3 regions of the Vreelandella sulfidaeris Esulfide1 genome follow, and region 1 is predicted to be linked to each of the others. Evidence: predicted binding sites of a transcription regulator. Region 1 holds the regulator's gene; each other region holds the start of a gene.
What was found. Region 1 encodes sigma-54, which starts transcription at its own class of promoters, with help from an activator protein. Its sites were predicted from a motif close to TGGCACNNNNNTTGCTNT; they were not measured.

Region 1 (7,609 bases):
CGTTGATAAACGCCACATTGGCCTGCATGTTGCTCCAGTAGGATCCCTCAAACACACCCAGCCACTCGACGCCCACCAAATAGCCTCCCCAGATACCTACCACACTGAACCCCACCGTTAGTATGGGAAGGGACACGAACCCTGCCCACAGCCTTGGGGCCACCACGCGGCGCAACGGATCAACACCGATCATTTCCATGCTAGTGAGCTGTTCAGTGGCTTTCATCAGGCCGATTTCAGCGGTCAATGCCGAGCCCGCACGGCCAGCAAACAGCAGCGCGGCCACGACCGGCGCCAGTTCGCGCAACAGCGACAGCGCCACCATTTGCCCAAGCGCCTGCTCAGCGCCGAAATCGACCAGAATGGTATAACCCTGAAGCGCCAGCACCATACCGATAAACAGCCCAGACACCAGCACTATGGCGAGGGAAAGCACACCGACAAAGTGCATTTGATGTAACCATAACCGCCAACCTTCGCGAGATGGCACGCCGATAGCAGATTGGAAGAGAAACACCCCTGCGCGGCCTAACGCTTCCAGTAAATCGCACCCTCGACGCCCCAGTCGGGTAATGCGCGCGGTGCCGTTAGAAAATTTTGACTGCATTTGTCCCTGCCCTGTATTTACCCTGCATTGAAGCAATTAGCCTGTCTTTGTCATCGGTGGCCCGCCCAAAATATCGCGGTAAAACGCCTCGGCGGGATAGTGAAATGGCACCGGCCCATCGGGCTCACCGTGAATAAACTGGGAAACTCGAGGGTCTTGATTGGTGTCTAATGTCTGCGGCGTACCATGGGCGACGACTTGACCGTCAGCAATCAAGTAGAGGTAATCCGCAATACTCAAGGTCTCTTTTATGTCATGAGACACCACCACAGAGGTCAGCTGCAGCGCCTGATTAAGGCGTTTTATTAGCTGCACCAGCACGCCCATTGAAATGGGATCCTGGCCGACAAACGGCTCGTCATACAAAATCAACTCTGGGTCCAGCGCGACGGCACGGGCCAAAGCGACCCGCCGCGCCATGCCTCCAGATAGCTCTGCGGGCGTTAAGTGCCGCGCCCCGCGCAGCCCAACCGCCTGCAATTTTAGCAGCACTAGGTCGCGCACCATCGTATCGGGCAAATCAGTGTGCACACGTAGTGGAAAAGCAACATTTTCAAATACGTCTAAATCGGAAAACAGTGCGCCACTTTGAAATAGCATCCCCATGCGTTTGCGTAGCGTAAACAGCGCTTTTCGGGATAGCCGGTGCACATCCTGGCCATCGATCAATATACGCCCACGCTCTGGCGTCAGTTGTCCGCCGATCAGTTTAAGCAGCGTTGTCTTACCGGTACCGCTTGGACCCATGATGGCGGTTACTTTTCCGCGCGGAATGGTCATATTTACGCCACGGAAAATTTCGTGATCGCCACGAGAGAAGTGAAGATCTATAACTTCTATAAAAGGAGCATCTATCATGGATCAGTTGACTCTTAACGCGGCGAAACAAGGGTAGCTATCATACCCTAGTTGCCACTATCACAGTTAAAAAACAGCGTTTCTATAACATTATCGAACATTGTACTATAACGCTACTTATCAATATTGAGCGATTAAGCCCTCTTAATGATGAGTCCATTATTAACTCAGCCGCGTCATCGTTCTGTGGATTCATCACTTTATATCTTGAGTGGCTATGTCTTGAGTACCTGTGGCTTGAATATCTATGCCCTAAACGCCCTACGCACTCAGGGCTAACGAACTCAACTACTGCCTATAAGGGGTATCGAGGTGTTATTATTGGCGGTGACGACTGTGTATATTTTCAATTGTTAAGAGAAAACGCTATGCGCCAGCCTATCGCTCCGCCCAGCCTACTTCGCGAAAGCGCACTGCGTACGCTGCAAATTGAGCAGGCAGCTATTGGCGGCCTGCAGGCTAAGCTAGATGAGAGCTTTGACCGTGCCTGCGAGTTAATCCTCGCCTGCCAAGGACGCGTGGTAGTGACCGGCATGGGTAAGTCGGGACATATTGCTGGCAAGCTAGCGGCGACGCTAGCCAGTACTGGCACGCCAGCTTTTTTTGTTCACCCCGGCGAAGCCAGCCATGGCGATTTGGGCATGATCACCCGCGCAGATGTCGTACTGGCGTTATCTAACTCCGGTGAAACCGCCGAGGTCACTGCACTCTTACCGCTGCTTAAGCGTCTGGGCACACCGCTTGTCAGCATGACGGGGCGCCCCCATTCCACACTTGCTAAGCACGCCGATGCGCATCTGAACAGTGGTGTTGAGCGTGAGGCATGCCCACTCGATCTGGCACCCACCAGCTCCACTACAGCGGCGCTCGCCCTGGGCGACGCTTTAGCTGTCGCGCTTTTGGAAGCGCGTGGTTTTACCGCTGAAGATTTTGCCCTTTCTCATCCAGGCGGCAGTTTGGGAAAGCGCTTATTGCTGCGTGTCAGAGACCTGATGCACGATGGGGCGCGCCTACCTCAGGTTCCACTGGGAAGCCCGCTGCGCGACGCGTTATTAGAAATCACCCGGCAAGGGTTAGGCTTCACCTGCGTGGTCGATAGCGAGGGACGCCTAGCCGGAGTCTATACAGACGGTGATCTTAGACGCACGCTGGATCAGTTTCATAACCTGCATGATGTCCTCGTTGATGATGTCATGACTCGACCGGGCAAACGCATTGGCCCCGACATTTTAGCAGCCGAAGCAGTACGTATAATGGAAGAAAGCCGGATTACAGCGCTAGCCGTCGTTGATGACCAACAGCGCCCTATCGGGGCTTTACATATGCATGACCTGCTCGCCAGCGGCGTTATTTAACGCATTAGCATTACTTGAATAGCGTTACCGACCCGCTTTACGAATTTAATGAAATGGAGGCTCTATGACCCTACCTGCTGCGCTAATTGATCGGCTCCGCCGTGTGCGCTTACTAGCACTGGATGTTGACGGCGTACTCACCGATGGCCGCCTGTATTTTCAGGCCGACGGCATCGAAATCAAAGCGTTCCATACCCAGGATGGCCATGGGCTGAAACTGCTCAAACGTGTAGGCATTCACGTTGCGCTGATTACGGGACGCGATTCATCTATGGTTAGCCAACGCGCCGCAGCACTTGGCATCGACCATGTCCATCAAGGCAGCGAAGACAAGCTCTCTACCTTGCGCGAGCTTTGCCAGCGACTTGATATAGAGCTGGAACAGGTGGCCTATTGTGGTGACGACCTCCCTGACCTAGCGGCTATTAAACGTTGTGGCGTCGGCATTACCGTTCCTAACGCGCCGGATTATATGCACACTCATGCCGATTGGATTACTGAGCGGCTAGGGGGCCACGGCGCTGCACGCGAAATTTGCGATACATTGCTTGAAGCTCAGGGGCACTGGGGCGCGGTGCTCGACACCTATCTGCACGGTCTTAAGTAAATGTTTAAACGGCTTAAAATGCGCGTCTGGCTAACCGGATTAGTGCTCTCTTTGGGCGTACTGCTGGTTTGGCTTGACCCACGTGGACCTCAAGACATTACCATCGATCCTGAAGCGCAGGCGCAGGAGCCGGGCCACGTACTCGAAAACGCTGAAATTACGTTATTTGGTGATAGTGGCAGCATTATGCAGTCGTTAGAAACACCACGCCTCATTCATACTCCCCAGCGAAGCGAGACCTGGACAGAAGCGCCCAAAGCAATATTGTATGACAGTGAGAATCGCCAGTGGTTAGCCAGCGCCGATGTCGGCATGCTCAACTCCTCTACCCAAGCCTTGTTACTGTCAGGCTCGGCTAACCTGATCGCTCCAGACGAAGGTTGGCAGTTAGATACCGAGCTATTGCATTATGATGGATTAAACCAGCACGCGTGGAGTGAAACACCGGTAGTGTTGCAGCAACCGCCCCAGCAGATGACGGCTTCACGTATGGACGCGTGGCTTAACGATAGCCAGGTTCGCTTAACTGATAATGTGCGCGGTATACATCCTCCGGCCACGCAACGCTAATAGGAATCACCATGAAAGCTATCATTTATACAGCCGTTTTCTACACTAGCTTTTTTGCGCTTTCGCTACCGCTATCGGCACTGGCCCAAACGGGCACTTCTTCACAACAGGCCCCGGTAGAAGTGGAAGCAGACCGCTTAGACCTTGATCAGCGGGCAGGCACCGCCGTTTACACGGGAGATGTAGAAATTCGTCAAGGCGAAATGCAATTACGTGGCGAGCGGGTAGAAATTGAACGCAATGAGGCAGGCGAGCTTGCCCTGGCGACGGCCACCGGTGAGCGCGCCTATTTACGCCATCAAGCTGAAGGGCAAGATGGCCCTACCGAAGGCTGGGCGAGGCGTATTATCTATCACGTCGCCGAGCGCCGTGTAGAGTTGATCGACCAAGCCGAGCTCATTCAGCAAGAGGATACTTTTAGAGGCGGTCGCCTTGAGTATTTTATTGACCGTGAGGTGATTCAAGCGCGCTCTGACGTTGATGGCAGCGAGTCCCAGCGCATACGCATGACTCTTCAGCCGGAACAGTAGGAGCCAAGCCGTGGCAACAGCAGATACCGCACCGATTAAAACCCTTTATGCTCACCATTTGGCAAAAAGCTACAAGCGGCGCCGAGTGGTTAAAGACATCAATATAGAAATTTCCCAAGGTAGCGTTGTGGGCTTGCTCGGCCCCAACGGGGCGGGCAAAACCACCTCGTTTTATATGATTGTGGGGCTGGTGAAATCCGATGCTGGCGAGGTAGGCATCGACGATGTGGACTTAACGCGCGCTCCCATGCATGAGCGCGCAGCGGCGGGAATTGGTTACCTTCCCCAAGAGGCATCTATTTTCCGTAAATTATCGGTTGCCGATAATATTATGGCGATACTCGAAACCCGCAAAGAGCTTAACCGCAGCGATCGGGAACAGCGCTTAGAGGCTTTGCTGGAAGACTTTCATATCACGCATATTCGCGACAATTTAGGCATGAGCCTATCGGGCGGGGAAAGAAGGCGCGTGGAAATCGCACGCTCACTAGCGACAGAGCCTGCCTTTATTTTGCTTGATGAACCTTTTGCTGGCGTAGACCCCATTTCGGTAGGCGAGATAAAAACCATCATCCGTGCGCTAAAGCAGCGCCATATTGGTGTGCTAATTACTGATCACAATGTGCGTGAAACGCTCGATATTTGTGATATCGCCTATATCGTGGGTGATGGTCAAATCATCGCTAGCGGCTCTCCAGATGCCATTCTCACAAACCAGAAGGTGAGAGACGTTTATTTGGGTGCTGACTTTCGTCTGTAAGGCTTTTCTTAATTCTGACGCTTATTTTTGGCCTATAAATAGTGCTCTACAATGACTTTACCACCAATGGCATGCTTATTGCACTTGCACCTGGTCCTCACTCGCACTAGGGTGGAGGATTCTGAATAACGAGTGGTTCTCAGATGGTCATGAAAGCTTCTCTACAACTGCGTATCGGCACACAGCTGACCATGACACCTCAGCTGCAGCAGGCCATCGCCCTGTTACAGCTATCAACGCTGGACCTTCGTCAAGAAATTCAGCAGGCCTTAGACGCCAACCCCCTGTTGGAACAGGAAGATGAATTTAGCGAACAGGCCGTCAGCGAGCCTAAAGAAGAAGAGTGGTCCGAGAGTATTCCCACCGAATTATCAGTAGATAGCGATTGGTCAGATACCTACCAGGATATCGGAAGTCACGGCGCCAGCAGTAGTGAAGGGCCCGACTTTGAGCGTCAGGCTGCCGGCCAGAGCCTTCATGGGCACTTGCTATGGCAACTGGCGATGACCGATTTTGGCGAGCGTGAACAGCAGGTTGCGGAGAGCTTAATCGATGCGCTAGACGCTAACGGCTATTTAACCCAACCGCTCAATGACATCCGTGAAGGGCTTCGCGCTCAAGGCATTGACGGACTTAGCCAGCGCGAGGTAGAAACCATCTTGCTCAAGCTCCAGCAGTTTGAGCCAACGGGTATCTTTGCCCGCGACCTGCGTGAATGCCTAATGCTGCAGCTAGCGGCCCTTCCTGATGATACCCCGCTACTGGTCCCCGCCCGCCGCTTAGTGCGACAGTTTCTTGAAGCGTTGGGCAAAGATGACATGCGCTTGCTAAAACGCCGACTGGGGCTTGATGATGATCAGTTGGCGGATGTCATTTTGCTAATACGCAGTCTTGATCCACGCCCAGGCAGCGCCTATGGCGATACCGACGACAGCTACGTAACGCCGGATCTCGTCGTACGCCATGACCATGAAGGCTGGCATTTAGAACTCAACCCCGAGGCGCTGCCACGGCTGCGGATACAACCTGACTATGCCAGCTTGATAAAGCGTGCAGACAAAAGTCAGGACAACCAGTTTCTTAAAGAGCATCTTCAGGAAGCTCGCTGGCTGATTAAGAGTCTTTCAAGCCGCAACGATACGCTGCTACGTGTTGGCCGTGAAATTATCACCCGACAAATTGGCTTTTTAGAGCATGGCGAAGAAGCGATGAAACCTTTAATACTCGCCGATATCGCCGAAGCCGTGGAAATGCACGAGTCGACTATTTCACGGGTAACTACTCAGAAATATATCCATACACCGCGGGGCGTTTTTGAGCTCAAATATTTTTTCTCGAGCCAGGTAAGTGGGCAGGATGGCGATAGCCACTCCAGTACGGCTATCCGCGCACGGCTCAAGAAACTGATCCAAGAAGAGCCGCCTGGCAAGCCGCTTTCGGATAGCCGCTTAGTCACGCTCTTAGATGAGGGGGGCATCCAGGTGGCACGTCGCACGGTGGCCAAATACCGCGAAGCGATGGGCATTCCCTCCTCCAGTGAACGGCGCCGTTTGCGCTAGCACTCGTCACCCTCTCAGGGAAACTCTCGACAAGGGCTTTGCAACGCGGCAAAAAGGGTTACAATCGAAGTACAGTCCGATGGATAAGGAGTACGTCAATGCAAGTTAATATCACTGGTCATCACGTAGAACTGACCGACGCCTTGCGTGACTATGTCAACGAAAAGCTTGAACGTGTAGAGCGCCATTACGACAATATAACCACGGTGCAAGTCACCCTATCAGTAGAGAAGGAGCGCCAGCATGCCGCCTGTACACTGCATGCTGCAGGCGCTGACTTACATGCCGAAGCCATAGACAGTGATATGTACGCCGCTATTGACGCACTAGCGGACAAAATTGACCGTCAACTCGTTAAACATAAGGAAAAAGCACAAGCCCGCGCCCAAGGCGCAGGTGTGCGTTAATTCAATGACGTTGGAAACCATACTCCCCCCGGAACGTGTCCTCTTCGACGTACCCGGGGGCAGCAAAAAAAGGGTGCTGGAGTTTTTCAGCACCTTTATTGCCCAAAATATTCCCAGCCTGGACAGTCAAGAAGTGTTTAGCCGTTTAATCGGTCGAGAGCGCTTAGGCAGTACAGGTATTGGTAACGGTGTGGCTATTCCCCACGCGCGCAGCCCACACTGCTCTGCCCCTATCGCAGGGTTTTTAAAACTGGCAGAAGCGATTGATTTTGATGCTATCGACGGCGACCCGGTAGATCTGGTGTTTGTACTGCTAGTGCCGGAAGAAGCCGATGATACGCACCTTTCTCTGCTAG
Region 2 (7,609 bases), 1.3 Mb from region 1:
TTTGGGCCATGTTACGTATAACGAAGGCGTCGCCTATCAACTAAACGCCTTGGGCATTAACGACACGCTAAGCCTGCTGCCCTGGCAAACGAACCAATGCGAGCTTCCCGCAACCACCTATGCCGACGCGGTCTATATCCTCGCCAACGAGTAGTCTTTATTCATCGGCCAACGCTGGCAGCAGGGTTTTTAGTTTTCGGGTGAGTGTATTACGTCCCCAGCCTAGCAGTTCAGCGGCTTCGCCCTTGCGCCCGCCAGTATGTTTAAGCGCTGTCTCAATCAGAATCCGCTCAAAATCAGGCACCGCTTCTTCCAGTAGATGCGTATGGCCTTCGGCCAGGGCATGATCCGCCCAGTCACGAAACGCCGTGCGCCAGTCACCGTGGGCGCTGCTTTCTGAGGCACTCGGCGAACGCAGCTCCGGTGGCAGGTCCTCAACGAGAATTTCTCGCCCCGACGCCATTACCGTGAGCCAGCGGCAGCTGTTTTCCAACTGCCGAACGTTGCCGGGCCATGGTAAACGCGTTAGGTGGGCCTCCGCTTCGCTGGTTAACACCTTAATATCGGTGGCGAGTTCTTTCGCCGCTTCGGCTAAAAAATGTCGCGTTAAGCGGGGAATGTCTTCGCGCCGTTCAGCAAGCTTGGGCAAATGAATACGAATCACATTCAGCCGATGGAACAAATCCTCCCGAAACCGGCCATCTTCTACCAACACCTCTAGGTTTTGGTGCGTGGCAGCGATGATACGCACGTCTACTTTGACCGGTGTATGCCCGCCGACGCGATAGAATTCACCGTCAGCCAGCACTCGCAGCAGACGCGTTTGAGTTTCCGACGGCATGTCACCGATTTCATCTAAAAACAGCGTGCCGCCATTGGCTTGTTCAAACCGCCCCTGGCGCTGCTGCGCCGCCCCGGTGAAGGCGCCCTTCTCATGGCCAAACAGCTCCGATTCGATCAAGTCGCGGGGAATCGCCGCCATGTTTAACGCAATAAACGGCTTACCCGCGCGCGGGCTATGCTGATGAAGCGCCTGGGCAACGCGCTCCTTCCCCGTACCCGACTCGCCATTAATCAATACGGTGATATGCGAGTGAGAAAGGCGGCCAATGGCACGGAACACCTCCTGCATTGCAGGGGCTTCACCTATAATCTCGGCGTTCAAACCTTCAGGTACAGTGACCGGGCGTTGGCGTTCACGGGCATGTGCGACAGCACGACGTACCAGTGCCAGCGCTTCGTCAACATCGAACGGCTTGGGCAGGTATTCAAAGGCCCCGCCCTGATAAGAAGCAACGGCACTATCTAGATCAGAATGCGCGGTCATCACAATCACCGGCAGGTCGGGGTGTGCTTCCCGCACGCGTGCCATTAAATCCAGACCGTCGATACCGGGCATGCGTATATCGGTCACCAGCACGTCCGGCGGGCTTTCCAATAAGCGTGTCAGTGCCACGTCGGCGCGCTCAATACACTCAACGTCAAGATCGGGTTGCGCCAATGCGCGTTCCAGCACCCAGCGGATAGCGCGGTCATCATCGACAATGACCACCCGCGCAACATCATTACGTGCAGCCTCAGTCATGACGCTTCTCCGGTGAAGTTAATAATCATTGGAATCAGTAAACGAAATTCGGTGTGACCCGCTCGTGAGTCGCATTCAATCAATCCTTGATGTTGGTGCAAAATCGACTGGGCGATAGAAAGCCCAAGGCCACTGCCTTCTGCTCGCCCTGACACCATGGGATAAAACAACGTTTCCTGTAGCGCATCTGGAATGCCGGGACCGTTATCAATGACCGCTACTTCGCTGACTAAACGATGCCGTTCAGCGCCGAGGGTAAATTGACGACGGGCGCGGGTGCGCAGTATTAGGGTAGGCGCCGGCGTTTGCGCATCGCTCATGGCCTGCACGGCGTTGCGCGCGACATTAAGCACCGCTTGAATCATTTGCGATTCATCGCCGGAAAGGTCAGGCAAGCTCGGATCATAATCACGACTGATTTCAACGCTGGGATGCTCGGCAATCAACAGCGACCGCACCCGTTCGAGCACTTTGTGAATATTAACCGGTTCGTGCTTGAGTATTCGGTTAGGGCCGAGCATGGAGTCGACCAGATCGCGCAGACGATCCACCTCTTCCACAATAATATGGGTATATTCGCGCAGCGTCGGGTTGTCTAAATCCCGCTCTAACAGTTGCGCAGCACCGCGAATGCCGCCAAGCGGATTTTTGACTTCATGGGCAAGCCCGCGGGCCAACACCTTGATCGTCTCTTGGCGGGTAGTGAGCGCTTCTTCTCGGGAGATTTGCATTAGCCGGTCCCGCGGCTCAACTTCTAACAGCAGTTCATCGTCAGATAATGGTGTCACCGTATAGTCGACGGTGAGTGGTTCACTATTCAGGGGCGTAATACGCGCTTCGCGCTGAGTATAAGGGTGAAAAGCATCCCGTGCTTTGGCTAACACATCATCAATACTTTCATCACCGCCGAGTAGCGTATCCAGGCTGATCCCGTGAACTCGGCTAAGGCTGACCGCCAATAAAGCTTCAGCGGCAGGGTTCATCCAGCGCACACGCAGCTCGCCGTCTAACAGCAATACCGCCGTGGTGAGATGTTCAAGCAAACGCTGATGCATGGTGGTGTCCTGAGAAATTGCGTCTTCCATCGCGGTGATAGACCTACAGGTGGATGATCAATGTGGGAACTGCAAAAAGCGCGCCAATTATTCCTTTATGCCTAGTTGCACGGCTTGCGGGCAAAGCGGCGGGGATAGATGAATCGTTTTAGCGCAATCGCGACATTAAATGCGCCCACGATTGCACTATTTTAGTGCACTGAGACTTTTAATGGCCCTTTTAAGGAACCGTAATCGTCACCGCCGGGGTGCGGTGCTGTAACCGCTGGCTGCTGTCCAGTAACTCTGCTTGAAGTTCGTGCTGCCCCGCAGGCAGCCCCGTTAACCAGAAAACATCACTGTGCAGCGCGGTTTGGCTAATCTCTCCATTCACTAACAGCCGCACTTGGTGGTCTTCACGCAGCGGTGGCGCAATTGCCACCTCCACCGCGGTGCTTCGCTCCGTCAGGCGTGCGCCTTGCTGGGGCAGCGCAATAGAAAAGTGGTCATAGGGCATAAAGGGCTGCCCTGGTTTGCCACGTGGGCGCATAGCAGCGGGCGTGGTTTCACTGGAAGAGGACATCGCTGACTTTAATGCTGGCGGCAGGCTAGGCAATGGCGTCAGTTCTAATGCCTCGCCGCCACGGCCAGGGTTATCGGTAAACGTAATGTTGCCATGCTCATCGGTGACCCGGTAAACCGTTTGCCCGAACACCGTACCGCCCATTCCCCCCACGCCTAAAAAAGTGATCAGCACACCGCTCATCACGACTGCATTGACCTTGTTCATAGCCTCCCCTTGCAACGCTTCTCAGTCCCCAGTAACAAAAAAACCCCGCCGTAGCGGGGTTCTATTAGCCATCATTGTTACCACCACCTAGCTGATAGTAACAGCCAGTGTCGAGTAACGCTGATTAGCAGCTGTACTTAACAGCTGTACTTAACAGCTATAGTACATATCAAACTCGATGGGGTGCGTGGTCATACGAATACGCTCCACTTCTTCCATCTTGAGGTCGATGTAGGCATCGATCATTTCGTCGGTGAACACGCCACCCTCGGTCAAGAACGCGCGGTCAGCATCGAGTGCTTCCAACGCTTGGTCCAGGCTATGCGCTACAGTCGGTACGGACTTGCCTTCTTCTGGCGGCAGGTCGTACAGGTTTTTATCCATGGCATCGCCAGGATGAATCTTGTTCTTAATACCGTCGATACCGGCCATCAACATGGCAGAAAACGCCAGGTAGGGGTTAGCGGTCGGGTCAGGGAAACGAGTTTCAACGCGTTTGCCTTTCGGGCTAGCGGTATACGGAATACGGATGGAAGCAGAGCGGTTACGCGCGCTGTAAGCCAACATAACGGGTGCTTCAAAACCTGGCACGAGACGCTTGTACGAGTTGGTAGACGCGTTAGTGAACGCGTTCAGGGCACGAGCGTGCTTGATGATACCGCCAATGTAGAAAAGTGCCATTTCAGACAAACCCGCGTACTCGTCACCGGCGAACTGGTTTTGACCATCTTTCCAGAACGACTGGTGGACGTGCATACCAGAACCGTTGTCACCCACCAGCGGCTTAGGCATGAAAGTGGCGGTTTTGCCGTAAGCATGTGCCACGTTGTGGATCACATACTTCATTTCCTGAACTTCGTCAGCTTTCTTCACCAACGTGTTGAATTTAACGCCGATTTCGTTCTGACCTGCGTTAGCAACTTCGTGGTGGTGAACCTCAACCGTCTGGCCAATGGCTTCCAGCGTGTTACACATCGCACCACGGATATCGTGGAAGCTATCAACCGGGGGAACCGGGAAGTAGCCGCCTTTAACGCGCGGACGGTGGCCTAAGTTGCCGCCTTCTACTTGATTACTGGTCGCCCAAGCACCTTCGTCAGACGTGATTTTATACATGGAACCCTGAATGTCAGACTTCCAATGCACTTCGTCAAAGATAAAGAATTCAGGCTCAGGACCAAAGAAGGCGGTGTCGCCCAAGCCAGTCGACTGCAGGTAAGCTTCTGCACGCTTAGCAATAGAGCGCGGGTCACGATCGTAGCCTTGCATAGTGGCCGGCTCGATGATGTCGCAGCGAAGTACGAGTGTGGCATCTTCGGTGAAGGGGTCAAGGTAACCAGTACCGTCTTCCGGGCTCAGAATCATGTCTGATTCGTTAATACCCTTCCAGCCTTCAATAGAAGAGCCATCAAACATTTGGCCATTCTCAAAAAACTCTTCGTTCACATCACGGGCAGGCACAGTCACGTGCTGCTCTTTACCGCGCGTGTCGGTGAAACGCAGATCTACCCATTTAACATCATGTTCTTCAATTAGCGCGAGAGTCTTGGCTGACATAGTGTCCTCCGGTATGAGCGTGGCTTAAAGCTAACGACAGTAAGCTACCGATAAAAGTGTTGTTCGACAAAATACGTGCTAAACCGCACGTTTGTCATTCTTGTTCACTCAACGTTTGCCTGCATTGAAATACAAAACCGTTCAGCGAGCATTTCAGACCGGCTATCGTTTTAGCACGCCGCAAGGCTTATGCCTACGACCCGCTAGCCGCTACAAAATACAATGCAGAGAGCATGCCAAATGTGCACCAATATGGCATAGAAAAAACGTAAGCAACTGTTTCTTAAATATTTAAAAATAGATTCTGATGCATCCTGATGACGCATAAAGTCCAAAGAGCTGCTAACAAGCCTCTTTAACAACCTTTGACGCACCAAAATAGAACAAAAATAACCGCCAATGCACCAAAATGTGCACTAAAAATACTGAGCACCCTTTTTTGGCCCGCAAGCTTTTTTACTTGCTACTCAAATGAAGCAGATACTACAATAAATTACAATTTGAGAGATTTGCTCACAATCGGAGTCGGCAAATAATGAGGTCGGTCTGCTTTATTGTTGATGCAATGGTAACGGGCGCGCAGTTACCACGCCATTTACAATCCATACGTGAATCCGGTGTCGCCGACCACTTGTTGCCCATTTTGGTGACGGGCACTCAAGCGAATGCGCGTCTAACCTCTATCGGGCAGCGTTATCACACTCACTGCCTGATCACCCCTGCGCAACCACTGGGGGCTCGCCTCAATAAAGCCGCATTTACAAGCCAAGCGGCGTGGCTAATCATTGCGCTGCAAAGAAAACCACTGCCTGCCAGTTTATGGGACGCACTCTACCCGCAATTAAACACCTACACCCTTGATGCGTTAATCGTTAGCCTTACCCAGCCATCGCTATCAGAGCGGTTATTGAGGCGTTTATTGGCAAGCGCACTGATAATGCCACCCTATATTGCCGTGAGGCGTGCATGGTTTGAACGTTTAGGTGGGTTCGACCCTGAGCTGGATGAAGACAGTGCAATAGAGGACTTTTTGCAACGCTTACATGCCTGCCCCACCCGCTTTAAAACTTACAGTGGCCACTTGCTTAGCCAGGCGGACGAGCCAGGCACCTCCTCGCTGCCAAAAGCCCCTGAACCCGCTTTCACACCATGGTCGTAATGCTCGCTTTACCCTGATGAATCTTATTACTCTCTTTATTTGCCTTCTGCTACTAGCCTCTTAACGCCTAGCTTATCTAGCTATTTTAATAACTTACCTTCAACTGCTTGCCGAATAGCATGGAACCGAGCGTAGTGATATTGGCTAGCTTATTAAGGGCAACGGATCCCACGCCGCCTACCACGATAAGCACCAGCGCATACACCCCAATAGGCAGCGACAAGGGCTCAACAACCAGATCGGTAAGCACAAAGAACATCGGGTGTGCCAAGTAAATGCCAAACGAATAAACGTTAATGTGGCGCACCCACAAAGGCGCAGGCCGCCCGGCCAGATAACGCATGGCACAGAGCGTAAACAGCACAAAGAAAGGGATTACCCACACCTCTTTGGAGGAAAACTCCAGCCAACCCTCAAAGGTAGCTGCAATAATCAGCGCCACGAAAAGTGCCAGCCACACCGGGCGGGCCATCTGCTGCATCCAGGCTGGGCGCTCCACTAGCACGCTCTCAGGGGCTAGTGGGTAGTGTTGCACCAGCACCAACGCCAGGAAAAATACATAGAGCCACCCTAGCGGCGCGATCCACAACAGATAGCCTGGCCAGTCAACGTTAAACCAGTAAGCAAGCCCCCAATAAGCCATGCTGATGACACAGGCGGCCCACAGCCACGGTACAGGGTTCAAGCGCCATAGCTGCCAGCGAGTAAATAACCAATAAGCGACGTAAAACTGCATGGCAATGATTAAGAAATAACCATGCCACCCCGCGTATACGTAATATTCAATTGCATTGGCCAAGAACCCTACCGGCTCGTCGGATCTCAGTCGTCTTAACCATTCAGCAGTCGAATAAATAAAGCCATATACAAAGTAAGGCACCATCACATACTTCACGCGCTGGGCAAGAAACCCCGCCGGCACGGACTTAGCGTAACGAACTGCGAACACAAAAACCGAGATAAACAAGAAGATCGGCGTACCTAGCACCAGCGGTAGGCGCATTAAATCGGTAGCTACATTATCGAGACGTTGATTGACGTGATCTAATAAGTGAAACAAAAAAACGGCTATACAGCCGTACGCACGTAACCAATAAATTTCTTCAACTTTCTGCATCAGCCCTCCCGCCGCCAGCTAGCCTTACGTTGCTATTATTAGGGATTATTATGAACAACTAAACTGCTTAACTGTCCTGAATGTCTATGATGAACAACCTAAATGGCTATGATGAATAAGTCGTGTCGCCATGCTGTCCGATCTCATTGAAGCGTTTTAATTCCCCGGAGGAAACGTGTTTACCCATAAGCCACCCCTCTCCTCATACCGGTTAAACGCCCTATTCACTACATTGATTGGGTGGCTAACCTTCAGTGGTCATAGTTTAGCCAGCGAGGTTGAGCACCATCATTTTTATTCGTCTACGCTAGGCTACGATTACCCTTACAGCGTTTATTTACCCGACAATTATGACGCCCAAGCGACA
Region 3 (7,609 bases), 2.1 Mb from region 1:
ATAGCGGTTTGCCGCTTAATCGAACGCGCAGGGTATGCGAGCCCACCTCGACATAGGCAATGGTATCTGCCCCCAAGTACTCTTCACTTATTACCTTGGCGGGTACGCCTGGCGACGCCGCTGGCCGTAGCTCAATATCTTCTGGGCGCACGCCCAAGTGTCCACCGGCGGCCTCCATGAGGGCCACGGGCGTGCTCGGCTCACCTTCGATGACGGCGCCAGTCTCACCGGCCACCAGCGGCAGCAGATTCATCGCTGGGCTTCCAATAAAGCTGGCGGCGAAGGCGCTGGCGGGGCGGTTATAAAGTTCGTCGGGCGTACCGTCCTGCACGATTTTGCCGTGCTGCATCAGTATGACGCGGTCGCCCATGCTCATGGCTTCGACCTGATCGTGGGTGACGTAGATCACCGTCATGTTTAGGCGACTTTGGAGCGCTTTGATTTCCCGGCGCATGTCGCTGCGCAGTCGGGCATCCAGGTTGGAGAGCGGCTCATCCATCAGGCAGATTGGGTGTTCGGAGATAATCGAGCGTGCCAGGGCGACCCGCTGGCGCTGCCCACCGGAAAGCTGGGCAGGTTTACGGCCCAGGTAATCGGTGAGATCAACCAGTTCGGCGACCTTGGCTAGTCGTTCGCCCCGCTCGGCTTTGGGCACTTTGCGGCTGCGCAGGCCAAAGACGATGTTGTCGGCAACGCTTAAATGCGGAAACAGCGCATAGGATTGAAACACCATGCTCAGGCCACGGTCGCCAGGCGGCAGGCGCGTGACGTCGCGCTCGCCGATATGAATACGCCCGCTGCTGGCCTCTTCCAAGCCTGCGATCATGCGCAGCGTGGTTGATTTTCCACAGCCCGAAGGGCCCAGCAGAATGACGAATTGCCCAGGCGTGACATCGAAGGAGATGTCATCGACAGCAGTGGTCGCGTCCCAACGTTTGATGACGCGTTCCAGGCGGATACGCGATTGATTAGACATAGCACACACATCACCGGCTGTTGGTTGTTATTAGGTCAGCTTGTGTTGAAGGTGTTGCCGTTGTATGACACTTATATAACAAACGCGTGTCAAGCGAAAAATTCACTTGGTGACTTTGATGCCGTAGCGCTGCAGCCTGCGCACCACGCTGGATTGGCTAATGCCCAGCCGTTTGGCGATGGCGTAGGTGCTGGGGAGTGTGTGGCATAGCGCTTGCAGCGCTTCACACTCTAAGCGTTCGAGGTACTGTTTGAGATTCTCTTCCGGAGCAAGCGGCGCTACCAGCGGCGCGGGGGAGCCACTCGGCAAGCTGTCGGCGCGCTGTTCGCTATGGGCCTGTGCGGTGGGGGCTTCAATTTGATCGGTGGAACTTGAGAGCCAGGCCCGCTCCAGCCAGTTTTCCAGCTCGCGAACATTCCCCGGCCAGTCGCTGCCCATCAGAGTCGACCATACCTGATTGCCGAGAATTTTCTGCCGCCCATAGCGCTGGTTCAGCCTTTTTAAGCACGCTTCGACCAGATCGGGGATATCCTCGCGGCGGTCGCGCAGTGGCGGCAGGGTGACCGGGATCACGTTGAGGCGGTAGTAAAGGTCCAAGCGGAAAAGTCCCGCTTCTACCTGTTTTCCCAAGTCCTGATTGGTCGCCACCACCAAGCGAAAATCGACCCGGCGCGAGCGTGTATCGCCCAAGCGAGTCAGGCTGCCGTCCTGGATGACTTTGAGTAGTTTGGTTTGCATTAGCAGCGGCAGTTCGCCGATTTCATCGAGGAACAGCGTGCCCCCTTCGGCCTGCTCCAATAACCCGGCTTTACCTTGCCGTGCGGCGCCGCTGAAAGCGCCGGGCTGGTAGCCAAACATTTCGGACTCGAACAGATTTTCAGGAATCGCCGCGCAGTTGACGTCGATGAAAGGGCCGTTATGGCGCTGGCTCCAGCGATGTAGCTGCTTGGCAAAAGCGGTCTTGCCCACGCCGGACTCCCCCAGCATCAGCACATTGGCGTCTGAAGGGGCGACCCGCTTGAGCAGTAGGGCAATTTCCCGCATCACATGGCTTCTGACCTGCAGGTTATCCAGGGCGTCATCCAACGCCTGCTCTTCGGCATCCGGCGCGGCATGGCTGCGCTTTAAGTGTTCGCTAAAGCGTTTTTGGAGCAGCGCGTATTCGTCTTGCAGCAACTGGAGGTCGGTTAAATCTCGCGAGCGACTGATAATGCGTTCCAGCTTGCCATTCACGAACACCGGATAGGCTTCTGCAATGACGCGCCGGCCTGTGCCGGTGATTTGCATCAATTGCGCGGGCCGACGGGTACGCATGACTTCCATGGTAATGGAGGGCTTCAATACCCCAGCCGCCTGTAGCTGTTGAACGCTGCTGGAAAGCAGCTCTTCACGCGATACTCCATAAACCGCTTCGGCACCTGGGCTGACATCCACGATCTGCCCATCGCCACTGACGATAAAGAAGTGGTCGTTGGCGGTTTCTACGATGGTTTGCAGTACGTGCTTGTCTATTTCACTCATTGTGTTTCTCTCACGCCATCCCTCTCAGTGCAGCCAGCCTTGCCCAGGTGATTCATAAATGAATTATTGATTCATTTGTGAATCGTTGGTGGGCTTTATTGATGCATTTTTGCATCGTTTTGCCAGTAATCCTACCTGTTTATCGCTAGCGCAGGGTTGGCACGTTATGTGCAACGTCTTACAAGACAAAAAACCCCAAGAAGACAAAGAACCCAACTAGGCAGCATGGATCAGCCGTGCCTCAACGCCACAATAAATCCAAGGAGATAACGATGTCAGAGTTTAATCAGCCGCTGGGCGGCAACACCATGCCGCGCTTTGCAGGCCCCGCCACCATGATGCGCCTGCCTACTCAAGAGAACGCCCAAGGGCTGGATGCCGCCTTTATTGGTATTCCCATGGATATCGGTACCTCGAACCGCCCCGGCACGCGCCTTGGGCCGCGGCAGATTCGCGATGAGTCGCGCATGCTTCGCCCCTACAACATGGCCACCGGCGCCGCACCGTTTGAAAGCCTGCAAGTAGCTGATATCGGCGACGTACCGATTAATACGTTCCACCTGCCGAAAAGCGTCGACATCATCACGGCCTTTTACGACGACGTGTTAAAGCATGACTGCATTCCGCTGACGCTAGGCGGCGAGCACACGCTGACGCTGCCAATTCTGCGCGCGATGGCCAAAAAGCACGGCCCGGTGGGGTTGATTCATATCGATGCCCACGCCGATGTGAACGAGCATATGTTTGGCGAGCCGATTGCCCATGGGACGCCGTTTCGTCGTGCCCAGGAGGAGGGTCTGCTGGCCCACAACAAGGTTGTGCAAATCGGCCTGCGCGGGACCGGTTACGCCCCTGAGGATTTCGACTGGTGTCGCGAGCAGGGCTTTCGTGTGGTGCAGGCTGAGGAGTGCTGGCATCGCTCGCTGACGCCGCTGATGGCTGAAGTGCGCGAAAAAATGGGCGATATCCCGGTGTATATCAGCTTCGACATTGACGGTTTGGATCCTTCTGTTGCCCCCGGTACCGGCACGGTGGAAATGGGCGGGCTGACTTCGGCCCAGGGGCTAGAAATTGTTCGCGGCGCGGCGGGCCTAAATATTGTCGGCTGCGACCTAGTGGAAGTATCACCACCCTATGACCCCAGCGGGAACACGGCATTAATGGGCGCCACGCTGCTGTATGAAATGCTCTGTGTATTGCCGGGCGTTAAACACAGCGAATGACGCCAACCGGATGGCTAACAAATAAATAGCGACTAAATAATAACAGTACTGACTTAACAACGCCGCCAGCCCACTTCCAATAATCACTTTCAATGGGTGACCCCTATGCCGTATAGCAACGTTAAATCGGAACAGCCGACCTCGTCGGCACCGATTCCCCGCGCGCACTTACTGAAATTTCTGATCCCCTCCCTGATCGGGGTGCTGTTGTTTCTCGTCCCTTTTCAAGTGGGTGACACCATTAACATCGGCATGGGCTTAATGGCCGATGGCCTGCAAACCCTGCTGGGCTCGGCGCTACCCGCCATTGCAATGGTGGTGCTCTGCCTTTCAGTAGTGGCAACGCTTTATGCCAAGCTGGCGCATCCGGGCTGGGCCGTTAAAGGCGTGCTGCATGAAATGTTTCACGTTGGGCCGTTATGGTTTGTGATGCGTGTATTAGGCGCACTGTTTGCTGTGATGACTTATTTCCAATTTGGACCTGAGTTCATCACCGCCTCTTTTACAGGGGGCGTCATGCTCAATGACCTTGCGCCGGTGCTGCTAACCTTCTTCTTCTTTGCCGCGCTGCTACTGCCGTTCCTGGTCGAGTTTGGCTTTATGGAGTTCATCGGCAGTATGGTGCGCAAGCCGTTTCGGGTGATCTTTAATTTGCCGGGACGCAGCGCTATCGATGCCACCGCCTCATGGATGGGCTCGGGTACCGTAGGGGTGCTGATCACCACACAGCAGTATGAGCAAGGCTTCTATAACCAGCGCGAAGCGTCGGTCATTGCTACCAATTTCTCCGTGGTATCGATTGCGTTTGCGCTGCTCGTCACCAGCTTCGTCGATATCAACCACCTGTTTGTGCAGTTCTACTTTACGGTGGTGGTTTCCGGCTTGATCGCGGCGGTGATTGTGCCGCGCCTACCGCCGCTGTCGCGCAAATCCAATGACTACTACGAGCCCGTGGGCTGCCAGTTGAGTGAAGAACGCACTGAAAAAGTGGGCCTGTTTCGTTACAGCTTGATTCAAGCCACCAATCGCGCCGCTGGAGCTCCCGGCCCTCGTGAACTGGCGCGCCTGGCACTGATCAACGTCATGGATATTTTCCTTGCGCTGTTGCCTCTGGTATTTGCCATTGGCACGGTGGCGCTCATTCTGGCGGAGTTCACCCCGCTATTTACATGGCTCTCTTACCCGATGGTACCGGTGCTGGAACTGCTGCGTATTCCAGAGGCAGAGGCGGCAGCGCCCGCCACCCTGGTGGGCTTTGCCGATATGTTTCTGCCCGCGGTGCTGGCGACCAATATCGAAAGCGAGCTCACCCGCTTTGTGATTGCCTGTCTGTCGCTTACTCAGCTGATTTATATGTCTGAAATCGGCGCGCTGCTGCTCAAGTCGAAAATTCCCATCAAGCTCTGGGAACTGGTCGCCATCTTTCTGCTGCGTACTGCGATTACGCTGCCGATCATCGCCTTTATGGCCCACACGTTTTTCTTCTAAGGGGCCATGCATGAAAGAGTCAAAGACAATGACCTGCGCCGAACTGTTGATTCACCTGCTGCGCGATACTTACGGCGTGCGGTCGCTGTTCGGCATTCCCGGCGTGCATACGGTCGAACTTTATCGCGGGCTGGAAGGCAGCGATGTGCAGCATATAACCCCGCGCCATGAACAGGGCGCAGGGTTTATGGCCGACGGCTATGCCCGCGCCAGCGGCCAACCGGGGGTGTGCCTGATTATCACCGGCCCAGGCATGACCAACATTGCCACCGCCATGGGCCAAGCCCTGGCGGACTCCATACCGATGCTGGTGATTTCTAGCGTGAACCGCCGCGATACCTTGGGCTTGGGGCAAGGGCGGCTGCACGAACTGCCCAGCCAACAGCAGATAATCAGCGGCGTGGCGCGTTTTAGCCACACGCTGCTGGATGCCAGCACGCTACCCGAGGTACTGGCCCGCGCCTTTGCCGTTTTCAACGGCGCGCGCCCAGGCCCGGTGCATATTGAAATCCCCATCGATCTGTTCAATGCGCCGGTCAGCGCTCCGGTTAGTTGGCAAGCGCCCACGCTTTACCGCGCGGCGCCCGATCCAGAAGGCTTGGCTGAGGCTGCACGCTTACTAAGAGCAGCGAAGCAGCCCCTGGTGCTATTGGGCGGCGGCTGCGTTTCAGCGCCGGAAGCCGCAAGAGCATTAGTTGAGCAACTGGATGCACCCACGGTGACAACCATCAACGCCAAGGGGCTGCTTGGTCGTGATCACCCGATGGACTTAGGCGCCAATGCTGCGCTGCCTGCAGTAAGAGAGCTTGCCGCCAAGGCGGATGTCATTCTAGCGATAGGGACCGAACTGGGTGAAACCGACTACGACGTCGTTTTTGACGACGGTTTTCACCTCAACGGTACGCTGATTCGGATTGATCTTGATCCTGAACAGTTGGTACGCAATCAGCGCACCACGTTGGGCCTGGTGGGCGATGCCGGGCGCAGCTTGGAGCTTTTGCTGGTGCATTTTTCGGCGCCGCTGAAGCGTCAAGGCGCCGAGCGAACCGCCGCCGCTCTGAGCGCACTGGATCTAGCAAACGATCCGGCGTTTAGCGATTTCGTGCCGCTTTATAAAATCCTGGCCGACTATCTGCCGGAGGCGATTCTGGTAGGCGACTCCACCGCGCCGGTGTATGCCGGTAACCACCTGGTCAGCCAGCCTGTACCACGCCGCTACTTCAATGCCTCTACCGGTTACGGCACTTTGGGTTACGGGTTGCCCGCGGCATTGGGAGCACAGTTGGCGCGGCCTGACCTGCCGGTGGTGGCGCTGGTAGGAGATGGTGGTGTGATGTTCACGCTGTCGGAAATCGCCACCGCCGTGGAAGCCCGGCTGCCAGTGGTGATCGTTTTGTGGCACAACGCCGGTTACGAAGAGATTCGCCGCTACATGGACGCCAACGGCGTAGCGCGCTTAGGGGTAGATATTCAGGCGCCCAACTTCCTCACCCTGGCCGAAGGGTTTGGCTGCCCCGGCATGCTGGTGGAGAGCCCCGCCGAACTTGCCAACGCGCTCGACAACCGCGAGCCCAACGGTCCGCTACTGATCGAAATTGATGCCGCTGCCTGGCAGAAAAACCTGATGTCACCAGGAGATAACAATGAAGAATAACCATGTGCTCGGCCAGGACACACTATCTGCCGACGATGTTGAACATAGCCTTGGTCTACCGGGAACCTTTGCACTCTGGCTTGGCGCCAATGTAGTGGTTACCACCACCTTAACCGGCATGTTTTTAGTTCCGGACCTGACCTTTCAGCATGCGATGCTGCTGATCTTGATTGGATCGGCGATCGGTATCATTCCGCTGGTATTGATCGGGGTGATGGGACAGCAAACCGGCATGACCACCATGGTACTGGCGCGAGGCACTTTCGGCAGAAAAGGGGCTAATTTCCCCGCCTGGGTGAATCTGTTGGCGCTGATTGCCTGGAGCTGGATCCAGGCGCTGCTCGCCGGCATGAGTCTGGACTACGCCGTGGAAAGCCTGACCGGTTACTCCAATGTGGCGCTCTTCACGGTCATCTGTGAATCCCTGGTGGTGCTGATTGCCCTCCGCGGTCACCTGGGGATCGAGAAAGTCGAGAAGATAGCGGCCTTGCTGATGCTGGGGCTTTCGGCGGTGGTGCTGTTCGCGCTCAATCGCCATTACGATCTGCCGAGCATCACCCAGTTGGAGCCCGAAGGCGTGTTGGGCGGCGGCGTGGTGTTCGATATCGTGGTCGCAACGGCGTTTTCCTGGATACCATTGGCGGCGGACTACAATCGTCATTGCCGCTCGCTAAAAGCAGCCGTTGTGGGCACTTGGGGCGGCTACGTGGTGGCAACGCTGGTAGCGATGGGCCTTGGCGCCACGGT

Region 2: the regulator sigma-54 is predicted to act here: its motif matches at 5,188-5,205, upstream of glnA (glutamate--ammonia ligase).
Region 3: the regulator sigma-54 is predicted to act here: its motif matches at 2,655-2,672, upstream of speB (agmatinase).

Annotation. Positions count from the first base shown of each region.
Region 1 covers NZ_CM133364.1:1,540,668-1,548,276, reverse strand. The annotation lists gene mlaE (lipid asymmetry maintenance ABC transporter permease subunit MlaE) at 1-607, opposite strand, end outside; gene ACW44H_RS07090 (ABC transporter ATP-binding protein) at 644-1,465, opposite strand; gene ACW44H_RS07085 (KpsF/GutQ family sugar-phosphate isomerase) at 1,834-2,820, shown strand; gene ACW44H_RS07080 (KdsC family phosphatase) at 2,885-3,427, shown strand; gene lptC (LPS export ABC transporter periplasmic protein LptC) at 3,428-3,997, shown strand; gene lptA (lipopolysaccharide transport periplasmic protein LptA) at 4,009-4,527, shown strand; gene lptB (LPS export ABC transporter ATP-binding protein) at 4,538-5,287, shown strand; gene ACW44H_RS07060 (RNA polymerase factor sigma-54) at 5,431-6,846, shown strand; gene hpf (ribosome hibernation-promoting factor, HPF/YfiA family) at 6,945-7,253, shown strand; gene ACW44H_RS07050 (PTS sugar transporter subunit IIA) at 7,258-7,609, shown strand, end outside.
Region 2 covers NZ_CM133364.1:230,869-238,477, reverse strand. The annotation lists gene ACW44H_RS01165 (ChaN family lipoprotein) at 1-154, shown strand, start outside; gene ntrC (nitrogen regulation protein NR(I)) at 158-1,585, opposite strand; gene glnL (nitrogen regulation protein NR(II)) at 1,582-2,640, opposite strand; gene ACW44H_RS01150 (DUF4124 domain-containing protein) at 2,861-3,409, opposite strand; gene glnA (glutamate--ammonia ligase) at 3,560-4,966, opposite strand; gene ACW44H_RS01140 (hypothetical protein) at 5,502-6,125, shown strand; gene ACW44H_RS01135 (acyltransferase family protein) at 6,211-7,242, opposite strand; gene ACW44H_RS01130 (alpha/beta hydrolase) at 7,418-7,609, shown strand, end outside.
Region 3 covers NZ_CM133364.1:3,635,238-3,642,846, reverse strand. The annotation lists gene ACW44H_RS16945 (ABC transporter ATP-binding protein) at 1-976, opposite strand, end outside; gene ACW44H_RS16940 (sigma-54 interaction domain-containing protein) at 1,079-2,497, opposite strand; gene speB (agmatinase) at 2,770-3,720, shown strand; gene ACW44H_RS16930 (YjiH family protein) at 3,826-5,208, shown strand; gene ACW44H_RS16925 (5-guanidino-2-oxopentanoate decarboxylase) at 5,219-6,862, shown strand; gene ACW44H_RS16920 (purine-cytosine permease family protein) at 6,852-7,609, shown strand, end outside.